3 regions of the Oceanobacillus sp. B139/18 genome follow, and region 1 is predicted to be linked to each of the others. Evidence: riboswitches for the same ligand, from Rfam matches in the RefSeq annotation. Region 1 holds a riboswitch; each other region holds the start of a gene.
What was found. Region 1 has a riboswitch for thiamine pyrophosphate ahead of ACZSMY_RS12870 (thiamine phosphate synthase). Riboswitches for the same ligand answer to the same signal wherever they lie in the genome.
Positions count from the first base shown of each region.

Region 1 (4,219 bases):
TGATGTGAAGCGTAATCCTAAAAAAACCATCGTCACTGATTTTGCAGAGATGTTTTGTATTTCGACAAAGGGGTAGTGTTTTAGAAAGAAAAAATCGTCTTTTTGGAAAGGGAAACAGAGGAGGAATTTAATGAGTGAAGAAGTAAAAGCACCCGGCTGGGATGCAATTGATAATGCAATGGAAGCAATTTATGGGAAGCAGGAACCGAAGCATTATGGAACAGTGATCTCTTATTCGCTGGGCGGACCGGATCCATTAGATGGAATCAGCGCTTATCAATCAGAAACGCCAGGCTTGCACTGGCATATAGTTACATATGGATTTTCAGAGATTTACGAAAAAGAAACCGATAATCCAGAAGTAAGCGGTTTTGGGTTTGAATTAACGTTCAGATTGAAAAAAGAAGAAGGGGAAGAGGAACCGCCAGCCTGGGCGCTTAATCTGCTTCAGAATTTGGGAAGATATGTTTTTAACAGCGGTAATGTTTTTAAAAATGGAGACTATATGGATGCAAATGGTCCTATCTGTTTGGAATCAGATACGGCATTAACTGCATTGGCATTTATTACGGATTCTGAGCTTGGTACAATAGAAACAGAAAATGGTCAAGTGCAATTTCTGCAGATGGTTGGTATCACAAATGATGAGCTCGAAGCAATGCAGACGTGGAATACACGAGGTGTTCTCTCTGCCAGTTCCCCATATATGCCCGCGTTTATTACCGATTTAAAAAGAGATTCTTTACTAAATCATGCAGATGTCTCCCCAAAAGTTGATGAAGGAAGAGAACGGGAAGGATCCAATACAGGATTTCTATTTAACGATAATTTATCGTGGACTCCAGAAAAAAAGGGCTTATTCAGAAAAAAACCAGCAATGCTGACTCTGGGGGCAAAACAAACCGAAACCATAAGTAAAGTGCTGCGAGGGCGTCTCTTGAAAGGAAAGGCTCTGACATTGGCAGGTCCTGATATTGTCATTGCTATAGAGCCCGGGGAAAAGTCAGAATATGCAATGGAGAAGGATAAGGTGCGTCTAATTTTAGATGAGCAGAGTACAATCGAGTTGAGTGAGAAGCTGATTCCTAAAGAAGGTGTGGCGGAACTATTCTCGTTTGAACAGCTGGCTGTAAAAATTGTTAAAACATACATCAAAGATAATGAAGGAAATGTTGTTCAGGTAATTGGGTAAGAGAACTCATTTGAAAGTAAAATAACATTTCCTTGATAAATCGCTAAACACTTTTGAAAGAATATCTTTGAAAATAAAAAATTATATGTTATTCTTTATTTGTAATCTGAAAATTAAATAAGCAACACTAGGGGAGCCTTTGGCTGAGACGAATACTCGGACCCTTTGAACCTGATCTGGTTAACACTAGCGTAGGGAAGTGGCAGGAACATGACGATATATCATTCGAACAATGAATTTGTATATAATCAAGACCACTTATCCTTCAGCTGGATAAGTGGTCTTTTTCGTTCTTCTGCCAATCCTGAAGCAAGAAAATGGAAGAAAGGGGAGAAGAAGATGGACAGGCATCTGCACTTGATCAGTGATGGCAGTTTTTCCGAGCAGCATTTGCAAATAGTGAAGCGGATTCAGGCTGAGATTGATTATTTGCATATCAGAGAGAAGAACAAGACAGCGAAGGACATTCTGGAAATCATCGGTGCATTAGAAAATATCGGATTGCCATTAGAGAAAATAATAGTGAATGACAGAGTAGATATTGCTGTGATAAAGCAGTGCGCAGGTATTCAGCTGGCGTTTCACAGTCCTTCCATTCCACTTGTAAAAGAAAGCTTCCCTGAATTGAAGGCAGGAAAGTCTGTTCATTCTTTAGCTGAGGCAGAGCAGGCGCAGCAGGAGGGAGCTGATTATGTGCTGTATGGCCATATTTATTCCAGCAAGTCCAAAGCCAATCAGCAGCCCAGAGGATTAACGGAACTACAGGAAATGACTAACGCGCTGTCTGTGCCGGTATATGCTATTGGCGGGATTACTCCTGAGCGGGCGAAAGAAGTAACTGCCGCAGGAGCAGCCGGCATCGCGGTCATGTCTGGTATTTGGCAGGCAGAGGATCCGGTCCAAACTGTCAGAGCTTACCGGCAAGCGTTGAATATATGAAAAGGAGGGAGAAGATGAATAAACAGTTTGATCAAATTATTGTAGGCGGCGGAGTTATTGGCTGCTCTATTGCTTATCAGCTGGCCAAAAGAGGCAATCGGGTGCTGGTCATTGAAAGGAATCAAATCGGCTGCGAGGCTTCCAGTGCCGCAGCAGGTATGTTAGGCGCTCAAGGAGAGTTTACAGAAGACAGTCCGCTTTTTCGGTTTGCACAGGAGAGCAGAGCGCTATTCAAAAATTTATCCGAGGAACTGAAGGAAGCGTCAGGAGTAGATATTCAATATATTCATAAAGGAATCATGAAGCTTGCTTTTCATCAGCAGCAATACAGCAAGCTGCAAAGCGTCGCGTCTTTCCAGCGGGAAGCGGGGAACCCTGCGTATTTACTGTCAGTAGAAGAAGCGAAAAAAATGGAGCCAAGCCTGACGGAGAATCTTCGTGCTGTCCTGTATTTGCCGGATGATGGTCAGGTTTCCGCCCGTCATCTGACCAAAGCCTTCTCTCTGGCTGCATCTCATTATGGTGCGGTGTTGCATGAGCAGGAAAGCGTTAATGAGCTGTTGATAGAAAATGAAACGGTTTATGGTGTCCGGACAACAGAGGCAATCTATGAAGCGGTCCAGGTTATTGTTGCAACAGGAGCTTTCGGAGATGAATTGCTGCCTGCAGATTATGCTGCGATTCCGGTGAAGGGCGAATGTCTGCTGTTAGAACTGGACCAGAAGCTATTTCAATCAACACTTTGGATGGATGGCTGTTACCTTGTTCCGAAGCAGGGAAAAAAGGTGATTGTTGGAGCCTCCTCCATACCAGGAAAAATGGATAAGCATGTCCATGCCGCAAGCGTCCAGAGACTGCTGTCACGAGCGCAGAAAATGGTTCCGGAGCTGGCAGAGGCGAGGATAAGAAAAATGTGGGCAGGCATCAGACCATCTACAGCTGACGAACTGCCATACTTGGGCGAGATTCCGGGAATCCCAGGCCTATATGCGGCAAAGGGACATTATCGAAATGGCATCTTACTATCGCCTATCACGGGAATTTATATGGCAGATTTAATAGAAAATAAGCCGGTTTCCCCGCTTTATTATGATTGCTTTCATGCGGACCGTCAAAATAAAAAATTGGAAAAGGCAGGTGAATCAACATGAAAATCACAGTGAATGGCAACGGATTAGAAGTGCAGGAAGAGGTAAAGCATGTCAAAGGCTTAATCGACTTTCTGGGATTGGAAGATAAACCTTTGATTATCGAGCATAATCAGCAGATATTACAGAAGGAAGAGCATGAAAAAGCGGTGTTGGAAAATGGAGACAAGGTAGAAATCGTTCATTTTGTTGGAGGAGGTTAAGCAAATGCTTACAGTTGGAAACTATCAATTTAAATCACGTTTATTCTTAGGGACAGGTAAATATCCGGATTTTGATATTCAAAAACAGGCGGTAGATAAATCAGAGACAGAGGTACTCACTTTTTCTGTCAGAAGGATGAATATTTATGATCCTTCCCTGCCCAATTTTTTAGAAAAAATCGATGTGGACCGCTATACGTTTTTACCAAATACAGCAGGGGCAAAGGATGCGAAGGAAGCGGTGCGAATTGCTAAATTAGCGGCCGCTTCAGGACGATGTGATATGGTCAAGGTGGAAATCATTGGCTGTGATAAAACGTTGCTGCCTGATCCGGTAGAGACATTGAAAGCAACAGAAGAACTGGTGGCAGAAGGTTTTACAGTGCTTCCTTACACCTCAGATGATGTGGTATTAGCAAAAAAACTGGAGGAAGCAGGAGCCCACGCCGTGATGCCTGGAGCTTCTCCCATTGGAAGCGGGCAAGGAATCATCAATCCATTAAATCTTTCTTTTATTATCGAGCAGTCAAAAGTGCCTGTCATTGTCGACGCAGGGATTGGATCGCCTGCTGATGCAGCGTATGCCATGGAATTGGGCGCAGAAGGTGTTTTACTGAATACAGCTGTTTCCGGAGCACATGACCCTGTAAAAATGGCAGAGGCAATGAAATATGCAATAGAAGCAGGGAGACTGGGGTATGAAGCGGGAAGGATTGCGATGAAAGATTATGCTGTAG
Region 1 is NZ_JBVFXI010000004.1:31,921-36,139, forward strand. It holds gene ACZSMY_RS12860 (class I SAM-dependent methyltransferase) at 1-76, shown strand, start outside; gene ACZSMY_RS12865 (suppressor of fused domain protein) at 131-1,192, shown strand; TPP riboswitch at 1,312-1,407, shown strand; gene ACZSMY_RS12870 (thiamine phosphate synthase) at 1,403-2,131, shown strand; gene thiO (glycine oxidase ThiO) at 2,146-3,282, shown strand; gene thiS (sulfur carrier protein ThiS) at 3,279-3,482, shown strand; gene ACZSMY_RS12885 (thiazole synthase) at 3,487-4,219, shown strand, end outside.

Region 2 (4,219 bases), on a different contig from region 1:
TATAACCAGGACAGCACCCTTAATCATATTATGCTCATTAAAAATAGGAGCTGCAATCACTTCCATATAGTTTTTAGTCAGACCGCGCTTATTTTTAAATTGTTCTTTGACAGGCTCTTCATACAGAAATGTTTTTTGGACAACGTCGTGCATTGCCTCGTTTTCAAATACTTCATAATATAGATGACCGCGGTATTGTTTCTCTTTTCCTTGAAACATTTCCGTAAACCCTCGATTCACCAGATGAACGTATCCTTTTTCATCAATCAGCGCCAGCCCGTTTTTCATATTATCAATAATAGAAGTTAATTGCTCGGCATGCATTTGTTCCTGAATCGTAATTTCATTCATATTTCGTGCTAATTTATTGATATTTTTGCTTAACTGCTCCATTTCTTCACTATTACTGTTATTAAAACGGGCAGAATAATTTCCTTTAATCATTTCATTTACTGTTTTTGAAGCTTTATTAAGCGGTCTTGTGTATTTATTGTAGAATTGCATAAATATAATGGAAATCACTAAAAATTCCACTAAAATAATTGCTGCGATAAATATCCAGTTTCCTTGAGCTTGTACCATTAACCAGCCCGATAAAACCAGGACAATCGTGATACCTAGTATATTAGGAAACAAGGGTTTCGAAAATAATATTTGCATTTAAACCGGCTCCTCCAATTTATAACCTAATCCGCGGACTGTTTTAATATAAACAGGCTTTTTGGAATCAGGTTCAATTTTGTCCCGCAGATGACTCACATGAACATCTACAATTCTCGTATCTCCAACAAAATCATAATCCCACACACTGCTGAGTAATTGATCTCTGGAGATGACCTTTCCCTTATGTTTAGCCAAATAGTACAACAGTTCAAACTCTTTTCGTGTGAAAGTAATCAATTCTTCTTTCATTTCTGCTTCATAACGTTCCGGGTAAATCGTTAAATCCTTTATCCGTAGCGCTTGATAATGATTCTCGAGCGGACGCTGTGTTCTTCTGATAATTGCTTTCACACGGGCAATGACTTCTTTCGGGCTGAACGGCTTTGTCAGATAGTCATCTGCGCCAAGCTCCAGACCGAGGATTTTGTCTATTTCTTCATCTTTTGCGGTGAGCATTAATATCGGTGTATCAATATCATTCTTTCTTAACTTCCGGCATACTTCTATTCCATCCAGTTTTGGAAGCATTACATCTAAGATAATTAACTCATAGTTATCTGCAGCAGCTTTTTGATAGGCTTCTTCTCCATCGTATGCTACCTCTGTTGTGAATCCGGCATTTTCCATATTATATTTTAATAAAGTAACAATCGATTGCTCGTCATCCACAATTAGAATCTGTTTTCCCACTTAGAAAATCCCCCTTATTCATATATACGTTCTCTTAGACAAAAATTCCTTCTTTTAAAGCTCCCTTTTTTTGTTAAATGAAGATGTGAGAATGTATCTTTATATATTTTATTTTCTTTATTCTACCATTATTCACGTTCAACGCCTATTCCATAAGTAAATGTTAATAAAACTTAACAAAACTATCCAAATAAAAATAATGGTTTAAGAAAAACCTGAAGCAAGATGTGCTACAGGTTTTTGTGTGAGGGAGTTTTCTTTTGTTATACTTTTCCAACTAATGTTCTCGGCTGTTTATAAAACAGGAGGAACACAATAACAAGACTTAAAATAAAGGATGGAACCATATAGGATGAATTATATATTAATGAATAAAGCCACGCCGGCTGTCCTTCGACGGCTGAACCAAAGAAAACCATTCCGGCAATATAATGACAAATAAAACGAGCAGCTGATCCCAGAAATACACCTACGGATATATAGACAAAGGATTTCTTTACCCGCTTGTTTTTCATGCTTTCGATAACCTGCTTCGAAAACACTCCGGCAAGCCCTACTACCGTAAAAGCTAATCCATACTCAATGATTCCCTGTACGGGATGCAGGATATAAGCTGTACCAGTTGCCACCTGTAATATTCCCCAAAGGAAACCGGACAACAAACCTCCTTTCAGACCCCAGCGAAAGGCTACAATGAAGACAGGAATCATTGCAAAAGAAACGGAGCCTCCTTGCGGCCAAAGCTTAAATCCTAACGGTAAAATGTCCAGCAGTAATGCAAGTGCCGTAAAAATAGCTACTTCTACTAAAAATAATGTTTTATTCTTCAATCGTCTCTCCCCCATTTACATCGAACAATCTTTTTTTAGACAACAAAAAAGCAATGCCAAGGGAGTCTTCTTGATGGCGGTATTCTTTAAAAAATACATTTTAAGAGAATACCTTAAACTCCACTCACACATTGCTTTTATATCCATCAAAAAGTCCACAATCCCTACGCCAGCGCTAACTGACAGGTTCAAAGGGTCAGAACATAGAAAATGTCCACTCTCAGCCAAAGGCTCCCCTTGCAGGCTTTTTATATTCACTTTTTTGTATAGGCTTAGTATAAATCACTTTCTAAAAAACCGCAATAGCCCCTGTTATTTTTCAACTTTCTTCGCTAATTCCAAAAATTCCTGCACATCCTGTTTACATATTTCGATGGCATTTTCCCAAAACTCAGGCTTGGACAAATCTACTTGCAAATGCTTTTCAGCAAGCTCTTCTACGGTCATTCTGCCGGTATCCCTTAATAAAGCAGTATATTTTGCTTCAAAATCTCCTTCATAATCCTTTGCATAAGCATAAATTCCCTGGCTGAATAAATAACCAAATGTATACGGGAAGTTATAAAATGGCACACCAGTAATATGAAAATGCAGCTTGGAAGCCCAGAAATGCGGATCATATTCGGACAGACTTCCGCAGTAAGCTTCCTTCTGTGCTTCCACCATAAGTTCATTTAACCGTTCCGTACTGACCATACCTTGCTTCCGTTCTTCATAGAATTGTTTCTCGAATAAAAAGCGTGCATGGATGTTCATGAAGAAAGCCACACTGCGCGATACTTTATCCTCTAACAACGTTAATTTTTCTTCATCTGTCGCCGCCATTTTCACCGATGCATCCGCTACAATCATTTCTGCAAAGGTCGAAGCAGTTTCCGCAACATTCATTGCATAGCCTTGATTCAAACCGTTCATATCGTTCATCACATACTGGTGATAGCCATGTCCCAACTCATGAGCCAGGGTAGCTATATTAGAAGGTGTTCCAGAGTACGTCATAAAAATACGAGTTTGTTCACTGAGCGGAAAGCTTGTACAGAAGCCCCCCGGACGTTTTCCTGCACGATCTTCCGCTTCAATCCAGCATTTTTCAAACGCCATTTGTGCGAAATCCGCCATTTGGGGACTGAAGCCGCGGAATTGCTCTACAATAAAAGCAGCTCCTTCATCATAACTTTTCTTTTCCATTTTTGATTGAATCGGAGCATTCACATCGAAAATGCTTAATTTATCCAAATTTAACAGAGAAGCCTTTTGATGTAAGTAGTCTGCAAATAGGGATTTATGCTTTTCAATTGCTCCCCACATTGTATTTAATGTTTCTTCCTTCATTCGATTTTTTGCTAACGGCTCTTTTAAGACTTTGTCCCATCCATAATGTTTATAGGTCTGCAGGCGAAATCCAGCCAGGTGATTTAATGTCTGCCCAAATAAGTCCTCATTCGCTTTCCAGGCATCACTTATTCGCCGGTAAACATATTCTCTCTGCTCACGGTCAGGTGTCGACAGCTTATTAGCAGCCTGCCCAACAGAGTATTGTTGAACTTTTCCGTCCTCTTCTATATCAATTTTCATATTGCCGACTATTGTTTCATACATTTGGTTCCATGCATGGTACCCATCTATTGCTAAATCCCCGATTAAAATTTCTTCATTTTTAGATAATTGTTCACGTGCCCGCTCTCTTCTTTCTGTTAAAATAAATTGAAGCGGCTTTATCGCTTCCCTTTCCAGCAAGAGGTCCCAATTTGCTTCAGTCACTGCTCCCAGCTTCTGGTCGACTATTTTTGTTAACGCACTGTGCGCAGCCGCTATCTGCGCTCTTTTGGCAACATAGATATCTGCCTGTTTATCCGTTACATCCTGTGCACTTAAACAGCTGATAAACGCTCCCATCTCACGTAATTTTTTTGTAATAAGCTCGATTTGTTTTAAAACATGCTCCCAATCTTCTCCAAATCCGTTTGCTTCAAGATTATTTACGCTTTCGGTGACAGTCTCAATTTCTTCACTTAGCTCATTTACAAATTGACGAA
Region 2 is NZ_JBVFXI010000001.1:669,760-673,978, reverse strand. It holds gene pnpS (two-component system histidine kinase PnpS) at 1-660, opposite strand, end outside; gene ACZSMY_RS03240 (response regulator transcription factor) at 661-1,353, opposite strand; gene thiT (energy-coupled thiamine transporter ThiT) at 1,617-2,183, opposite strand; TPP riboswitch at 2,327-2,431, opposite strand; gene ACZSMY_RS03230 (M3 family oligoendopeptidase) at 2,496-4,219, opposite strand, start outside.
Region 2: it holds a riboswitch for thiamine pyrophosphate, as region 1 does, so the genes downstream of both, thiT (energy-coupled thiamine transporter ThiT) here and ACZSMY_RS12870 (thiamine phosphate synthase) in region 1, are expected to answer to the same signal.

Region 3 (4,219 bases), on a different contig from region 1:
AATCAAGGACAGAACAATTCCAGCCATTAAACCGATTCTGCCGGAGAAAGAAAAATCCATAATAAACATACTGATACCCGTTACAATCACGGTAATCAAAATCGTTACTGCACTTTTTCCCGACAATATTTCGGTCAATGTTGCCGGGGAAAGCATCAGACCGCGTAACGTGTTTTTCTCTTTTTCTTCTGCTATCATCGCACACTGCAGGAAAGTACCAACTAAAGCAAGCGACATGCTGATGACAAACAAATGCATCTCTATCGTTACATTATCCATTCGACCATATATGACGGCAAAGATAAGCGGCATCAATGCAGTAGACGAAACATACATATTTCGATATAAATCTTTTAAATCCTTTTGAAAAATGGCCATAAATCGTTTTACAGAAAATGTCATACCAGTTCCCTCCCTGTTACTTCAACAAAGATATCTCCTAATGTTGGTTCTTTTGTATAAATCCGCTCCACCATTTCCCGGGAAATATATTGTTGAATTTCCTCAGCACTAGATGATTGAAGTGGAAGCTCCAATTCTCGCCCATCTTTCAGTTCGAGTCCAATTACCTCTTCCCGATACTGTTTTTTTAGCTGTTTTGGTTCGTCTAAAAGCTGGACAACCCCTTTATTTAAAAAGGCTACCTGGCTGCATAGATGATCTGCTTCCTCCATATCATGCGTGGTCAGAAAAATAGTCGTTCCCTGTCGATTCAGTTCTTTTAAACCGTTATGAATATGTTTTGAATTCGCAGGATCCAATGCCGATGTCGGCTCATCTAAAAATAACAACTCAGGCTTATGCAAAAGTGTTCTTGCCAATAATACGCGCTGTGTCATTCCTTTAGACAGCTTAGCAACCTGTGTTTTTTTCTCCGAACCTAAATTAACTGCTTCCAGCGCCTCATCGATCCGCTGTAAAGATGTACCATATAAATCTGCATAAAGCTTTAAGTTATCATAAATAGTCAGCCGTGCGTATAAACCGCTATTATCCGTCACAACCCCAAAGCGTTTTCGATATTCCGGTGTATTTAATTTGGAAACAGGTTCTCCAAAGACCTTCGCTGTCCCTGCTGTCGGCCTCATTTGTCCAGTTAAAATTTTTATAGTTGTTGTTTTCCCAGAGCCGCTCGGACCTAAAAACCCAAATGTTTCACCCTTTTTCACTTGAAAAGAAACATTGTTTAATGCTTGCTTTTTACCAAAAATCTTCTCTAAAGATATCACTTCAATCATATTCTCCATCCCTGAAACCTCCTGTATCAGTTAAGTTGCCTGTGACTACAGAATAGCTTCTTTTCAACAATGGTGCAGTATATTTTCGACGAATGGAGTATATATCACATTGAATTATGCTTATTCTACCCCCAATAATTCTTTCAGCTCGTTCAACTTTGATTTCGATAATGGAACCTCAGAGCTTTTTTTATCTACAAGAGATAAGCTGTAGCTGTTTCTCGTCCATGTAATTACTTCTCTTATTTTTTGAAGATTCACAATATAAGAACGGTGACAGCGAAAGAATCCTTGATGAGACAAGCGCTGTTCCAATTCTTTTAAGGTAAAACCTGTAGGAAACCCCTCTCCGCGAGTATACAGATAGGATTGTCCTTCCTGACTTTCGATGTAATCAATCTCCTGCGGATCAAATAAAATAATCTTATCCTCTACTTTTGCGGAGATTTTATTTAACTGGAAAGTTTGCTTTATTTGAACCGCTTCTTCTGCTGTTTCTTTAACATTTGTTTCTGTGGAGGTTAAACGTTCTTTCTCCTCTGTTTCCACGTCCATTTGCTGTATCCCTTGCTCATTTAGACGATAGACCGTATCCGAAATGGTCACAGCACTCTCCGTACTTGTCGTTAAAATCAATACCGCTTTTTGCTGTTTCTGCAGCAATTCGACAAATTGATGGAGGACCCGTTTCGTTTCTAAATCTACATTGACCTCAGGCTCTTCGAAGATAACCACTTCCGCCTCCTGCATTAATATTCTGCCAAACTGAACACGACGCTTTTCAGAACGATTGAGCTGATGCATCTTCCATTTCGCTTTTTCCTCCAGTTGGATTTGCAATAGTACTTCCTTTATGGAAGTCTTGCTTTGATATAAAGAGCCGATAAATTTCAAATATTCCTGTACCTTCAATCTTTCATAAATGCCCTCTTCATACCAGCAAATCCCTAAAGAAGAAACGTATTTCTGCTTATCCTCCTGTAATGTCTGTTGCTTGATTTGAATCGATCCATTCCGCACATTTTCTTTTCCGATAATCATCTGCAGCAACACCGCACGTATATTAACAGTGGATTGAATTGCCTTTATTTCTCCAGGTTTTACTTCTATATCTATTTTCGGAAATAAGGTCTGGTCTCCCTGACGATATTCCATTCCGTTTATGCTTAACATGTTTCATTCCTCTTTCTATTGATAACATCCTTTATATGAGCTTGCAGTCTAATGATTATTTCATGACAAACCGTTGAATCTTTGATACAGTAGACTCAAAGATAATAATGAAAAGCAACTACTAGGGGAGCCCAACATCGCGGGCTGAGAGGGAAGCATGCTTACTTTCCGACTCTTACAAACCTGATCTGGCTAATACCAGCGTAGGGAAGTAGTCAATCAACATATGATTACTCTCAGTATACCAAATCAGGCTTCTCGATAAAGCCTGATTTTTTATTTTTACAAAGTAGTTACCTTTTCATTTCCCTTAAATTAGAAGGAGATGATTGGATTGAAAAATCGCACACGCCTGTTAACAATGATGGCTGTACTTGTTGCTATCGGAACGATTGGATCACAATTGCTCTGGTTTCCTGCCGGAGTTGCCAGAGCCTATCCTGTTCAACACGCTATCAATGTTATTGCCGGGATTATGCTCGGGCCGGGTCCGGCAGTTATTGTCGCATTGATGATTAGCCTGCTCCGAAACCTTTTAGGACTGGGAACCTTGGTTGCTTTTCCTGGAGCAATGATTGGAGCTTTTGCTGCTGGGGTATTGTATAAGAAAACGCAGAAATATCCAATGGCAGCTCTTGGAGAAATTATTGGCACCGGAATTATCGGCTCTTTCTTTGCAGTTCCGATAGCCAATCTGCTTATGGGAAGCTCTGCGGGAGCATTTGCCTTTATCCCGGCATTTGTTGTAAGCAGTGTCTCTGGTGCATTGATTGGCTGGCTGTTAGTCAGCCGTCTCCCGGCACAGCAGTTTTCTTTAACAAAATAATTTACTTTATTCTATCCAAGGAGGATTTTTATTATGAGTCAGGTTCGTTGTGCATTAACCATTGCCGGTACAGACCCTAGCGGTGGCGCCGGTATTCAAGCAGATTTAAAAACATTTCAGGAGTTAAAAACCTATGGCATGTCCGTGATCACTTCCGTTGTAGCTCAAAATACGACAGGGGTCCGCTCTGTAGAGCATATGCCGCTTTCCATGATTGAGGACCAGCTGGATGCAGTGTTAGAAGATATGCCCATCCATGCTGTGAAAACAGGAATGATTGCAAGTAAGCAGATGATGGAATTAATCGTAAAAAAATTGGAGAAGGTTGATGCACCTTATGTCATGGACCCAGTGATGGTGGCTACCAGCGGGGACTCATTGATTGATGAAGAGGGCCGCAGCTTTTTACGGCAATACCTTCTTCCATTAACAACGGTTGCAACACCGAATATTCCGGAGGCAGAATTCCTGACTGGACGATCCATTACAACTGAAGATGATATGAAAGGCGCAGCCGAATACCTTGTTCATGAATATGGTGTAGATGCAGCCTTAATAAAAGGCGGCCATTTAAAAGGACAAGCAATCGATTTTCTTTATGACGGGAAAAAAATGCATAGCTATGCTGCAGAACGCATTGATACGAAGAATACGCACGGAACAGGCTGTACCTATGCCGCTGCGATTGCTGCTTATTTGGGGAAAGGCTGTCCGCTTCCGGAAGCAGTAAAAAAAGCAAAAGCATTTGTGACTGCTTCCATTTCGAAATCCTTTGACCTTGGAAAAGGGAACGGCCCGACAAATCATTGGGCTATCCGGGAAACCACAGAAAGGAAGATTACGCATGAATCCTGATATTATTCAGCAAGCCAGAAACAACACACCGCTTATTCATCATTTAACCAACCAGGTCGTCATGAACTTTAATGCAAATGGACTGCTGGCTTTTGGGGGCAGTCCTGTCATGGCAAAGGAAATACGG
Region 3 is NZ_JBVFXI010000009.1:90,860-95,078, forward strand. It holds gene ACZSMY_RS20635 (ABC transporter permease) at 1-402, opposite strand, end outside; gene ACZSMY_RS20640 (ABC transporter ATP-binding protein) at 399-1,247, opposite strand; gene ACZSMY_RS20645 (LytTR family transcriptional regulator DNA-binding domain-containing protein) at 1,359-2,411, opposite strand; TPP riboswitch at 2,525-2,638, shown strand; gene thiW (energy coupling factor transporter S component ThiW) at 2,773-3,237, shown strand; gene thiD (bifunctional hydroxymethylpyrimidine kinase/phosphomethylpyrimidine kinase) at 3,271-4,092, shown strand; gene thiM (hydroxyethylthiazole kinase) at 4,082-4,219, shown strand, end outside.
Region 3: it holds a riboswitch for thiamine pyrophosphate, as region 1 does, so the genes downstream of both, thiW (energy coupling factor transporter S component ThiW) here and ACZSMY_RS12870 (thiamine phosphate synthase) in region 1, are expected to answer to the same signal.